4 regions of the Rhizobium sp. BIGb0125 genome follow, and region 4 is predicted to be linked to each of the others. Evidence: predicted binding sites of a transcription regulator. Region 4 holds the regulator's gene; each other region holds the start of a gene.

Region 1 (3,145 bases), 280 kb from region 4:
TCTTCGTCATGCTCCACCACAATCACCGTGTTGCCGATGTCGCGCAGGTGCTGCAACGTGTCCAGCAGGCGGGCATTGTCACGCTGGTGCAAGCCAATCGATGGCTCGTCCAGCACGTAAAGAACGCCCGTCAGGCCCGAACCGATCTGCGAGGCCAGGCGAATACGCTGGCTTTCACCACCCGATAGCGTGCCGGAATTGCGCGACAGGCTGAGATAATCCAGCCCCACATCATTAAGGAAGCGCAGACGTTCGCGGATTTCCTTGAGAATGCGCACGGCAATTTCATTCTGCTTGGCGCTCAGCGTCTCAGGCAGCACCTCAAACCAGTCGCGCGCGGTGCGGATCGACATCTGCGTGACTTCGCCAATATGCAGCTTGTTGATTTTCACTGCCAGCGCTTCCGGCTTCAGGCGGTGACCGGCGCAGGCCGGGCAGGGCGCGGCCGACATGTAACGCTCGATATCCTCACGCGCCCATGCGCTGTCGGTTTCCTTCCAGCGGCGCTCGAGGTTCGGCACGATGCCTTCGAAATTCTTCACGGTCTTGTAGGAGCGTGCGCCATCTTCATACTGGAACTCGATCTTGTCTTCGGTGCCCTGCAAAATGGCGCCCTTGGCCGCCGACGACAGGTCCGACCACCGGCTGGACAGCTTGAAACCGAAGGCTTTGCCCAGCGCTTCCAGCGTCTGGTTATAATAAGGTGAGGTCGATTTTGCCCATGGGGCAATCGCGCCGTCTTTGAGCGTGCGGTTTGGTTCCGGCACGATCAGGTTTTCATCCACCTTCTGCTGCGAACCAAGGCCGTCACAGGTTGGGCAGGCACCAAACGGGTTGTTGAAGGAAAACAGCCGCGGCTCGATTTCCGGAATGGTAAAACCGGAGACAGGGCAGGCAAATTTTTCTGAAAACAGCACTCGCTCATGGGTCTCGTTCAGGGATTTGTTGGCAGAACCACCGGCGGATGTCTCTTCGGCCGGCAGCGGCTTGTCGGCAAATTCGGCAATTGCCAGCCCATCGGCCAGCCGCAGACATGTCTCAAGGCTGTCTGCCAGACGGCTTGCCATGTCGGCGCGCACCACCGCACGGTCCACCACCACATCAATGTCGTGTTTGTATTTCTTGTCCAGCGCCGGCACATCGGCAATTTCATAGAACTGGCCATCGACCTTGACGCGCTGAAAACCCTTTTTCTGCAGCTCGGCCATTTCCTTTTTATATTCGCCTTTGCGGCCGCGCACGATTGGCGCAAGAATATAAAGACGCGTGCCTTCCTCAAACGCCAGAATACGGTCCACCATCTGGCTCACCGTCTGGCTTTCAATCGGCAGGCCGGTGGCCGGCGAATAGGGCACGCCCACACGCGCAAACAGCAGGCGCATATAGTCGTAGATTTCGGTCACGGTGCCCACCGTCGAGCGCGGGTTGCGCGAGGTGGTTTTCTGCTCGATGGAAATGGCCGGCGACAGACCCTCAATCTGGTCGACGTCCGGTTTCTGCATCATTTCCAGAAACTGGCGTGCATAGGCCGACAGGCTTTCCACGTAGCGGCGCTGCCCCTCGGCATAGATGGTGTCGAATGCCAGCGATGATTTTCCGGAGCCGGACAGTCCCGTCATCACGATCAGCTTGTTGCGCGGCAGGTCGAGATCAATCCCTTTCAGGTTATGTTCTCGTGCACCACGGATGGAAATCGTTTTCAATTCGCTCATGACAAGGCTCGGAATATATGTTGGCGGGCAGGGTCGGGCACTTATGTAGTGCGGCCAAGCCCAGTGTCGAGTTTAATCGTATGGAATAGCTGCTTTTCGATTCTGTTCCGCTAGATAATAGAGATTTATTAGAACAAAGAAAGAACAAACTTGACGTGAAAGCAATCCCGGTGAATTGTATGCAAACATTCCTTGTGGATTGTGTGGCGGTAAAGGTGCCCATTGGCCACCTCTATGGTCTATGATCTCACCAGTTTTAGAAAAGAAAGTTTTCCGGGCAAAATGCACGGAGCAAGGATAACGAGATGGCAGGCAGTGTAAACAAGGTAATTTTGATCGGTAATGTTGGGGCGGACCCGGAAATTCGCCGCACCCAGGACGGACGCCCAATTGCCAATCTTCGTATTGCCACCTCCGAAACCTGGCGTGACCGCAACAGCGGCGAGCGCAAAGAAAAGACCGAATGGCACACGGTTGTCGTGTTCAACGAAGGTCTTTGCAAGGTTATTGAACAATACGTCAAGAAGGGCGCCAAGCTCTACATCGAAGGCGCGCTGCAGACCCGCAAGTGGCAGGACCAGACGGGCAATGACCGTTACTCAACCGAAGTGGTGCTGCAGGGCTTCGGCTCCACGCTGACCATGCTGGATGGTCGCGGTGAAGGCGGTGGCGGCGGCAGCCGTGGCGGCGACTTTGGCGGCGGCGGCAATGATTACGGCGGCGGCTCCTCCGGTGGCGGTTATGGCGGTGGTTACGACCAGCAGCCAGCACGCAGCGGCGGCGGTGGTGGTGCACGCGGCGGCCAGCCTGCGGGCGGCTTCTCCAACGACATGGACGACGATATCCCGTTCTGAACGACCAATTAATCCCTATGAAAAAGGCCCGGCAAGCAAACGCTTCCGGGCTTTTTTATTGCCTGCACAGCCTGTGCAATCTCAGCTTTCAGGCTTGGCCACAAACTCAAATGTCGGCTCGTAGGTCACCGGAAAATTCACCGATCGGGCGATGAAACACACCTCGTGAATGCGGTGGTGAATGGCAGTCGCGACCTCGATATCGGTACCATCAAGCACGGTAATGCGTGGCCGCAAAACGGCTGAGGTAAAACGCCCAGCACCGCTTTTTTCCACTTCGCCTGTCCCGACAGGGCTGTCCTCGTACGCCGCCACCACCACCTTGGCCTCGGACGCATAATGCAGGTACCACAACATGTGACAGGCCGATAATGCCGAAAGCAGCAGGTCTTCCGGGTTCATCTTGGTGGGGTCACCACCCAACAGCGGATCATTGGAACAATGAATGACCGCCTTGCCGGGCACGGCGACATCCCAGGTGCGGTCATAGGCGCGGTAACTGCTGGTGCCATTGCCGCGATTGCCAGTCCAAATAACAGCGGATGTATATTCATGTGCCATGAGGCGTACGGTCCTTTT
Region 2 (3,145 bases), on a different contig from region 4:
CGAGGAAACCGCGCATGCTCTCGAAGGCTTCCATCGAGCGCATCAGTTCCTTCAGGTTGTCGAGACGGCCCGGCGCTTCAGCCGACTTGTCGGCCTTCCACATGTCGGTATAGCCGGACTCTTCCAGAATCTGCTCGGCCAGTTCGATATGTGACGTGGTTTCAAGCCGTTGCTGCCAGTTTCTGAAAGATTGAATCACATCGAACAGCGCCTTGCGGGCCTTTGGTTTCAATTCATCCGTTTCGATAATATCGGCGGCAGCCGCCAACATCGGAATATCGCGGGCACGTGCATAGTCATGCAGGTTGCGGATGGTGGTGTCACCAAGTCCACGCTTCGGTGTGTTGACGATGCGCTCAAAGGCCAGATCGTCAGCCGGTTGGCAGACGAGACGGAAATAGGCCATGGCATCGCGAATTTCGAGACGTTCATAGAAGCGCGGGCCGCCGATAACGCGGTAGTTCAGCCCCAGCGTCACGAAGCGATCTTCAAACTCACGCATCTGGAATGAGGCGCGCACAAGGATCGCCATATCGTTGAGATTATGGCTCTGGCGCTGCAACTGTTCGATTTCTTCGCCAACTGCGCGGGCTTCTTCTTCGGAATCCCAGGCGGCGTGCACAATGACCTTTTCGTCATCGGGATCAACGCGGTCGGTAAACAGCGTTTTGCCAAGCCGGCCTTCATTGTGTGAAATCAGATGACCGGCAGCGCCGAGAATGTGTTCGGTGGAACGGTAGTTGCGCTCCAGCTTGATGACCTTTGCGCCGGGAAAATCCTTGTCGAAACGCAGGATGTTATCGACCTCGGCACCGCGCCAGCCATAGATGGACTGATCGTCATCACCCACGCAGCAGACGTTTTGCACTTCACCCTTGGGGCGCTGCGCCAAAAGCCGCAGCCACATATATTGGGCGGTGTTGGTGTCCTGATACTCATCGACCAAGATGTAACGGAACTTCTGGTGATATTCCTTGAGGATATCCGGGTTGCGACGGAACATGCTGATCGGATGCAGCAGCAGGTCACCGAAGTCGCAGGCATTGAGCGTCTTCAACCGGGCCTGATAGGCGGTGTAGAGCTCACGACCCTTGCCATTGGCAAAGGCGCGCGCGTCACCCTCCGGAATGTCTTTCGGAGTTAGCCCCTTGTTTTTCCAGTTGTCGATCATGCCGGCAAACTGCTTGGCGGGCCAGCGCTTGTCATCCAGGCCTTCGGCCTGAATGAGCTGCTTGATCAGTCGCACAACGTCGTCGGTGTCGAGAATGGTGAAATCCGACCGCAGGTCGACCAGTTCAGCGTGACGGCGCAACAGCTTCACACCGATGGAGTGGAACGTGCCGAGCCACGGCATGCCTTCAACGGCGCCGCCAACCAGAACGCCAATACGTTCCTTCATTTCGCGTGCGGCCTTGTTGGTAAAGGTCACCGCCAGGATCTGGCTTGGAAAGGCGCGCTTGGTTTCCAGAATATGAGCAATACGTGTGGTCAGCACGCGAGTTTTGCCGGTGCCTGCACCGGCCAGCACCAGAACCGGGCCTTCCAGTGTTTCCACTGCTTCGCGCTGTTCTGCGTTCAGGCCAGAGAGATAATCGGGGGCGGGACGCGCCCGATCACGCGCTGCCATGGCGCGGGCTGCAATGCCAAGACCGCTGCCCTGTTGTGGCGCTGGTGCTGGCTTGCGTGGCTCTGCCGGTTCTTCATCGAAGAACGGGATATCATCAAAATTGTTGCTCATGCGGCCCAATGTAGTGATTCGGGGCTGAAAGGCCAGAAGCATGTTCTGCTTTTATTCCCGTTTCAGCCGTCAAAGCACCTGTATCGGTGCATTTTGAGGGTCAGCTTTTCTGATCGGCGTCAAAAACCGTGTCGACTGGAACTTGCAGCGCGGTTGCCAGCTGGTTGGTTTTGGCCGCAAGCGAAATCACCCTGACAAGATCGGCATGTTGTTCATCCGTCATGCCCTTCGACTTGGCGGCAGCGGTGTGGGAATGGGCACAATATGAGCAGCCATTGGTGACGGACACGGCAATATAGAGCAGCTCCTTGGTCAAGGGATCAAGCGCTGAAGGCGTTGCCATGACAGCCTTTACCTCGCCCCATGTCCTTTCCAACAGGTCGGCATCAAAGGCGAGGTAAAGCCACATATTGTTGATGAAGTCGGACTTTCGCGTCGCCCGGATATCGTCGAACACCGCCTTCACACGCGGATTGGTTTCCGGATCTTGTGTTTTGGAGACGGTGCTCATCGATGTTTCCTCCGTGTTCGGTCAGCAGGTTGCCGAATTATGCGAGTGTGAAAACTCGGGCGGGCCCACCGGTACCACCCCGGTGTTTCGGTGCGCCGACGACAAGTGTTGCGCCCTTGACCGGAACCTTGTCCAGATTGGCGATGCCTTCCAGACCCCAGCGGTTTTCCGGCAACCAGGCGTAATGGGTGGCAAAATCCGGCGACTTGCCGAAGTCGAGCGACAGGGTGTCGACGGCAATGCCTGCCGCCTTGCTTTCTTCCAGCAGGTATTTGGCCGCCTCTACGTGGAAGCCGGGGAAGTGCATCTTGCCTTCGCCATCGGCATTGCGAAACTTGTCTGTGCCCAGATGCTGCTGCCAGCCGGACAACATTGCGACGCAGGCATTTTCCGGCAGGTCGCCGTTTTTGGAAATCCACGCCTTGATGTCATCGGGCGTGACTTCCGCATCTGGATTGGATGCTGCCTTTTCGCGGATGTCGATAACAGCGAGCGGCACCACCAGATTGCCAACCGGGATTTCGGCAACCGATGTGCCGTTTTCCGAGAAGTGCAGGGGTGCGTCTACATGGGTGCCGGTGTGTTCGTTGACCCGCAGTTCAAACAGATTGAACTTGTGTTCGGCGTAATTGAATTTCTGGTCCTTGAAAAACTGCTGCTCGCCGAAGAAAGTCGGGAAATCCTCATGCAGTTCATGGGTCATGTCGGTCACGCTGCTGGCGGCTTGCGCCATGGCGACCGGTGCGCTTCCGAATGTAGCGGCAGCAGCCGTTACCGTCCCCGCTGCTGCGGCCTTGAACAGGCTGCGTCTTGAAAGCATGCGGTCCTTAATATCGTTTATTACGCAGGCATTGCACATGTTGTACGTCTCCCGTGCAGGTTTTGAAATGAATGCG
Region 3 (3,145 bases), on a different contig from region 4:
GTGAGGGTGTCTCGGGGCTTTCCGTGGGCGATCGCGTTGCGGTCTCGCCAAGCCGTCCGTGCAATGACTGCGAATATTGCCTGAAGGGGCAACAGAACCACTGCCTCAACATGCGGTTCTATGGCAGTGCCATGCCGATGCCGCATATCCAGGGCGCGTTTCGCCAGAGACTGGTGGCGCAGGCCTGGCAGTGCCACAGGGTAGAAGAGGGTGTCTCGATCCATGAAGCGGCGATGGCTGAACCCTTTGCCGTCACACTGCATGCGGTAACACGGGCCGGCGCCCTGACCGACAAGCGGGTGCTGGTAACCGGCTGCGGACCCATTGGAGCGCTGGCGATCATTGCGGCACGGGCACATGGGGCGCGTGAGATCGTGGCGACCGACGTAATGGATGCGGTACTGAAGAAGGCACTCGGCGTTGGTGCTGACCGGGTGATCAATGTTGCCGACAATGCCGATCAACTCTCGGCCTATTCTGCCAACAAGGGATATTTTGACGTTCAGTTCGAAGCGTCGGGCAATCAGAGCGCTGTGCGGGCAGGTCTTGAGGTTCTTCGTCCACGCTCAACCGTTGTACAGCTTGGGCTGGGTGGTGATGTGTCGATCCCGCAGAACATGGTTGTTGCCAAGGAAATCGAGATGAAGGGCACGTTCCGGTTCCATGAGGAGTTCGGGCTTGCGGTCGACTTCATCAACAAGGGCCGTGTTGATCTCAAACCACTTCTGACCGCAACCTTTCCGCTCAGCGAAGCCGTCACCGCATTCGAAACAGCAGCAGACAGAACAAAGTCAATGAAAGTCCAATTGGCGTTTTGATCCGCCAAAGAAGAAACACGGTCAGGCAGATGGCATGACCTTGTGCAACACAAGCTTCCCCGTGCCTCAATGGTCACGGGGAAATGCTGATCAACGGTCGATAAATCGTGCCTTTTTGTTTTTCCGGCGTTGCCGACGTGACGGCTGCGATTTCTAAGAAAAAATTCCTGACAAACTGTACCGCATCATCCATTTGATCCAATTGCATGAATCCGGTCTGGACCATCACGGCATCATTATTTTGACCACAGGAGGTTCATTGCCCCCGATTGACTCATGACAGCAATAGGAACAAAAAGAGAACAAATAAACTTTGCCCCTGCAAGATCATTGAGAGGATCGCATTCGCGCCATGTCGGGAATAATCGCCAATTCCATGCTGTCCGGGCTTTGGGAGCATATTGAGCGTCTCGAAGGCACAACCATGCGCAAACGGCAGGTTCTGCCGTTCGGGGTTCCGGAGATTGATGACAGATTGCCGGGAGGCGGACTGGCACTGGGTGCGCTGCATGAAGTGGCCGGTCACGGCAATGGTGCGGTGGATGGAGCCGCGGCTGCGGTGTTTGCCGCCGGTATTGCGGCGCGCACACGCGGCAAGGTGTTGTGGTGTGTGACCCGCGCCGATCTGTTCGCGCCGGCCCTTGCTCAGGTGGGGCTTGATCCAGGCCGGGTCATCCATGTTGAAGCCGGGGATGAGAAGATGCTGCTTGCCTGTTTCGAGGAAGGGCTTCGTCACGGCGGGATTGGGGCCGCGATTGCCGAGGTCACCCGGCTTTCCATGGTCGCATCACGCCGGTTGCAACTGGCCGCAGAACAGTCGGGTGCGATTGGTATCGCCATTCGCCGCTGGCGCCGCCAGAGCGAGGCGGAGGATTTTGGCCAGCCGACGGCTGCGATCACGCGCTGGCGTGTTTCGGCAGTGCCGTCTTCGCCATTGCCGGTCGCCGGTATCGGCCGCGAGCGCTGGTTGCTCGAACTGATCCGGGCACGGGCAGGGGAGTGTTTCGATCTCGAAGTGGAGAGTTGTGATGGTCAGGGTTGTATCGCTGTACCTGCCCCGTTGGCCAACAGACCGTCTGAGACGGCTTTCGGGCACCGCTACGCCGCCAATCGATAAACCACTGGTGCTTGCTGGCCGTGATGGCCGACGTCGTTCTGTTGCGGCTCTCGACGCCAATGCCAGCAAGCTCGGACTGTCTGTCGGCATGGCTTTGGCCAAAGCGCAGGCGCTGGTACCGGGACTGGTTGTTGTGGATGCGGATAGTCGGGGAGATGGTGATGCGCTTGAGCGACTGGCCTTATGGGCGCTGCGATTTTCTCCTGTTGTTATGGTTGATCCGCCGGATGGGCTGATTATCGATACGACCGGTGCAGACCATCTGCATGGTGGCGAAGCTGTGATGCTGACGTCGATGGTCCAGCGGTTCGCAGCTGCCGGACTAGAAGCGCGTGCGGCGATTGCTGACACAAGAGGGGCGGCGCATGCTTTTGCGCGCTTCACGACCAAAACAACCCTTGTTGTGCCGCCGGGGGAAAGCTTGCCATTGCTTCGTCGTCTGCCGCTTGCAGCCCTTCGTCTGGAACCACAGACCGTAGCAGGCCTGCAGACGCTTGGTTTTGAGCGGATCGGTGATCTCATTGACCAGCCAAGGGCACCGCTCACCCAGCGCTTTGGACCGGAAATCGGCCGGCGTATCGATGAAGCCCTTGGTCGTTCGGCCGAGCCCATAGATCCAATCCGTTCGCCGGACCTGCCGCAAGCGCGGCGCGTGTTTGCAGAGCCGATCGCTGCGGCAGAAACCATTGCCCGCTATACGGAAAAGCTGGTGATAGCCTTATGCGCGGATATGGAAACCAAGGGGGTTGGCGCGCGCCGTATCGACCTTCTTTTTACCCGCGTTGACAACAGCATACAGGCGGTTCGAGTTGGTCTGGCCCAGCCGGTTCGCGATGTGAAGCGCCTTACCCGATTGCTGTGCGACAAGATCGAAACGGTTGATCCTGGTTTCGGTATCGAGCTCATGACGCTGGTCGCTTCGGCTGCCGAACCGCTTGAGCATCGCCAGGCCATATCCTCGCTGGTGGAGGAGGCCGAGCCTGACATGTCTGATCTAGTCGACATCTTGGCCAACCGTGTCGGTGCACAACGCATCTATCGTTATGCCTCGGTCGAAAGCGATGTGCCGGAGCGTTCGGTCATGCGGGTTTCGCCGTTCTCGTCGCAGCCGACTGCGGGCTGGAAGGGAAGTTGGCCCCGCCCACCACGGCTTTTACAGCATCCCGAACCGATCGATACAATGGCGCTGCTACCCGATCACCCGCCCGTG
Region 4 (3,145 bases):
TGGTTTTTGGGCGCTGGAACGCTTGGCCTATTGGCGCTGACACTGTTTCGCACCCGACTGGCTTGGGTAAGTGCTGTGTTCCTGTTGGCAGGCCTTGTGCTGTTTGTGCTGTCACGGCAGCAGGACAATGCCGATCTGGTGGTTTTTGAGGACGGGAAACTGATGGCACTGGTTGGCGAGGATCAGGTTGCCAGCACCAGCCAACGCCCATTCGGCTTTATCTATGACCAATGGGCGCGGGCTTTGTTCTTACCTGACAAATATATTCGGCCAAACATGCTGCCGGAACTGCCGGTCCCAGAACCTCCGCCTGACGACACCAATGACAAAACGACTGGCAATGCTGATGCTGCGCCACCACGATCAAGACGGCCGATGCTGGACGAACACACCATTCAGACGGAAAGGCAGGTGATGTCTGCCGCCGTTACAAACGCATCTGATGCCTTTACCTGCCGCCGCGACAGCTGGTGCATCGCCAGATCAGCGAAGGGGCAGGTGGTGATTTCCGTGCTGGATAACAGATATCTTGGTCTCGCCTGCGACATCGGTTCTGTGGTTATCACCACGCGTCCCACATCATTTGAAACCTGCCGCTCCGGCGCCTTTTTGCTCAGTGCCCAGACATTGCGGCGCACCGGATCGCTGGAGATCACATTTTCAACTGAGGCAACAACCGCCGCAAACCGGCATTTGCCGATAGAGAGAATGACAGCTGCCATGTATGGTTCCTACCGTCCATGGACCATGCATCGTTATTACAACTGGCGCAGCAGGACATTTGAAACAGCAGTACCGCCGCATGTCTCGCAACTGCTGGACCGTCACTAGACTAAAGTGAGTTGAAGGCAAGTTTTGTCGGGCGTTTTCCGGCGACAGTAGCGATGACGCGCTGGCGCGTCACCTGGCAGTGATATGGGTCTGCTGATGACCGCTTAGTGGTATCTGCGGATCAGGCCGACCAGCTTGCCCTGAATCTTGACGCGGTCAGGTCCAAAGATACGGGTTTCATAGGCCGGGTTTGCAGCTTCAAGCGCAATCGATGCACCTTTGCGGCGAAAACGCTTCAAGGTCGCTTCTTCATCATCGACCAGCGCCACGATGATGTCACCGGGATTGGCGGTCTTGGCGTTGCGGATGATGACCGTGTCGCCGTCAAAGATGCCGGCATCGATCATCGAGTCACCGCGCACTTCCAGTGCGTAATGTTCACCAGAACCCAGCATGTCAGCCGGCACGGACACATCATGTGTGTTGTTCTGGATGGCGGAGATCGGCACACCGGCCGCGATCCGTCCCATCATCGGCACCGATACCGAGCTGCCGCCATCATTGGCGCTGACAGGCGCGGGGGTCGGAGCAGGGGCGACAACCGGTTTTGGTTTGCCAAGGCTGCCTTCGATCACACTTGGTGAGAAGCCACGCTGTGGTTTGAGGCTTGGCGAATAGGCTTCAGGAAGTTTGATGACTTCCAGTGCGCGCGCCCGGTTTGGCAGGCGGCGAATGAAGCCACGTTCTTCAAGCGCTGTGATCAACCGGTGAATGCCGGATTTGGACGCGAGATCAAGCGCATCCTTCATCTCATCAAATGAGGGAGGAACACCGGATTCTTTCATTCTTTCGTGAATGAAAAGAAGCAGTTCCTGCTGTTTGCGTGTGAGCATGAAGTCGCACCCCAACCGTTGATGAAAATCGAAACAAATGCAGAACATACACTATATGTTCCATATGTGTTCCGCAAGGCTTTAATATTTCGTAATCGCCGCGCCGGTGAATTTTCTTTCAAACAGCCAAGACGTGTAATCGCTGCCTATCACGCTGTTTTTTAAACGATTTCACGTCAATTCATCACAAAACGATCCGTCAGAAAGCTGAGGCGCGCAACACCGCCCGTTAGCCGACCAACCGGCATGATTATCGATCTGATATCGTAAGGTGCCATGATTCGGTTCGTTTGATTCTCTCCACCAGATTGGGTTGGCAGCGCATATTCCCTGTGCATTTTTACCTTCACGAGGAAGCATTGCGTTGAAATCTCTGTTATGGGGAGGGTTCGCTGCTCGTTCGGAGTCGGCATTCAACATCTATTTTTGACAGTATAAGGTTTTAGGGCATTGCAGGTCGGCATCGACATGGGAACGCTATCGGGTGGGCAGGCTGCCAAACTCGACATTGAGGAATTGCTCGCCACGCGTCTGCTGGTGCAAGGCAATTCCGGTTCCGGAAAGTCGCATCTGCTGCGCAGGCTTCTGGAACAATCCGCCCCCTGGGTTCAGCAGGTCATTATTGACCCTGAAGGGGACTTCGTGACGCTGGCTGATAAGTTCGGCCATATCGTTGTGGATGGCGAGCGCACAGAGGGTGAGTTGGCCGGTATTGCCAACCGTATTCGCCAGCACCGCGTATCCTGCGTCCTGACGCTTGAAGGTCTTGATGTCGAACAGCAAATGCGGGCCGCAGCTGCATTCCTCAACGGCATGTTCGATGCCGACCGCGAATATTGGTATCCGGTGCTGGTGGTGGTCGACGAAGCGCAGATGTTTGCGCCGTCCGTGGCTGGTGAAGTAACCGAAGATGCCCGCAAGGCTTCGCTTGGCGCCATGACCAACCTGATGTGTCGCGGCCGTAAACGTGGTCTGGCCGGCGTTATCGCCACGCAGCGTCTGGCAAAACTCGCCAAGAACGTGGCGGCGGAAGCCTCCAACTTCCTGATGGGCCGTACTTTCCTTGATATTGACATGGCACGCGCAGCCGACCTGCTCGGCATGGACCGCCGTCAGGCGGAAATGTTCCGCGATTTGCAGCGTGGTAATTTCGTGGCGCTTGGCCCGGCTCTGTCGCGCCGCCCACTGCCTATCGTCATTGGTGCTGTGGAAACCTCGGCTCGGTCGTCATCGCCCAAGCTGATGCCGCTGCCCGATGCACCGCAGGACGTGGAAGACCTGATCTTCACGCCAGACCCGGAAGAATTTACGCGCGCCCCTGTGCGCCGCACGCCACCGGCACCGCGCCCGACAACGGACATTCTGGCAGAGCTGTCGCGCTCGACGCCGGCGGCGATCACGCCAGCCTCCGAACAGCCGCAGCGCAGCAGCGCCTCGGACATGACGCCGGAAGAGCGCGAAGAGAAGATTTCAGGCGTTCT

Evidence for each region. Region 4 encodes LexA, which represses DNA repair genes until DNA is damaged. Its sites were predicted from a motif close to TGTTCNNNNTGTGTTCNG; they were not measured.
Region 1: uvrA (excinuclease ABC subunit UvrA) is a predicted target of LexA. The motif match lies at 1,842-1,859, and genes of this name have one in related genera.
Region 2: M2418_RS03625 (ATP-dependent helicase) is a predicted target of LexA. The motif match lies at 1,780-1,797, and genes of this name have one in related genera.
Region 3: M2418_RS20290 (ImuA family protein) is a predicted target of LexA. The motif match lies at 1,106-1,123, and genes of this name have one in related genera.

The regions. Positions count from the first base shown of each region.
Region 1 covers NZ_JANUDV010000003.1:384,271-387,415, reverse strand. Annotated here, with positions in the region: gene uvrA (excinuclease ABC subunit UvrA) at 1-1,712, opposite strand, end outside; gene M2418_RS10105 (single-stranded DNA-binding protein) at 2,018-2,566, shown strand; gene M2418_RS10100 (OsmC family protein) at 2,648-3,127, opposite strand.
Region 2 covers NZ_JANUDV010000001.1:802,014-805,158, forward strand. Annotated here, with positions in the region: gene M2418_RS03625 (ATP-dependent helicase) at 1-1,738, opposite strand, end outside; gene M2418_RS03630 (carboxymuconolactone decarboxylase family protein) at 1,839-2,249, opposite strand; gene M2418_RS03635 (cyclase family protein) at 2,287-3,108, opposite strand.
Region 3 covers NZ_JANUDV010000007.1:231,218-234,362, forward strand. Annotated here, with positions in the region: gene M2418_RS20280 (L-idonate 5-dehydrogenase) at 1-818, shown strand, start outside; gene M2418_RS20285 (hypothetical protein) at 892-1,044, opposite strand; gene M2418_RS20290 (ImuA family protein) at 1,171-1,935, shown strand; gene M2418_RS20295 (DNA polymerase Y family protein) at 1,847-3,145, shown strand, end outside.
Region 4 covers NZ_JANUDV010000003.1:661,443-664,587, reverse strand. Annotated here, with positions in the region: gene M2418_RS11565 (ComEC/Rec2 family competence protein) at 1-831, shown strand, start outside; gene lexA (transcriptional repressor LexA) at 936-1,664, opposite strand; gene M2418_RS11555 (ATP-binding protein) at 2,115-3,145, shown strand, end outside.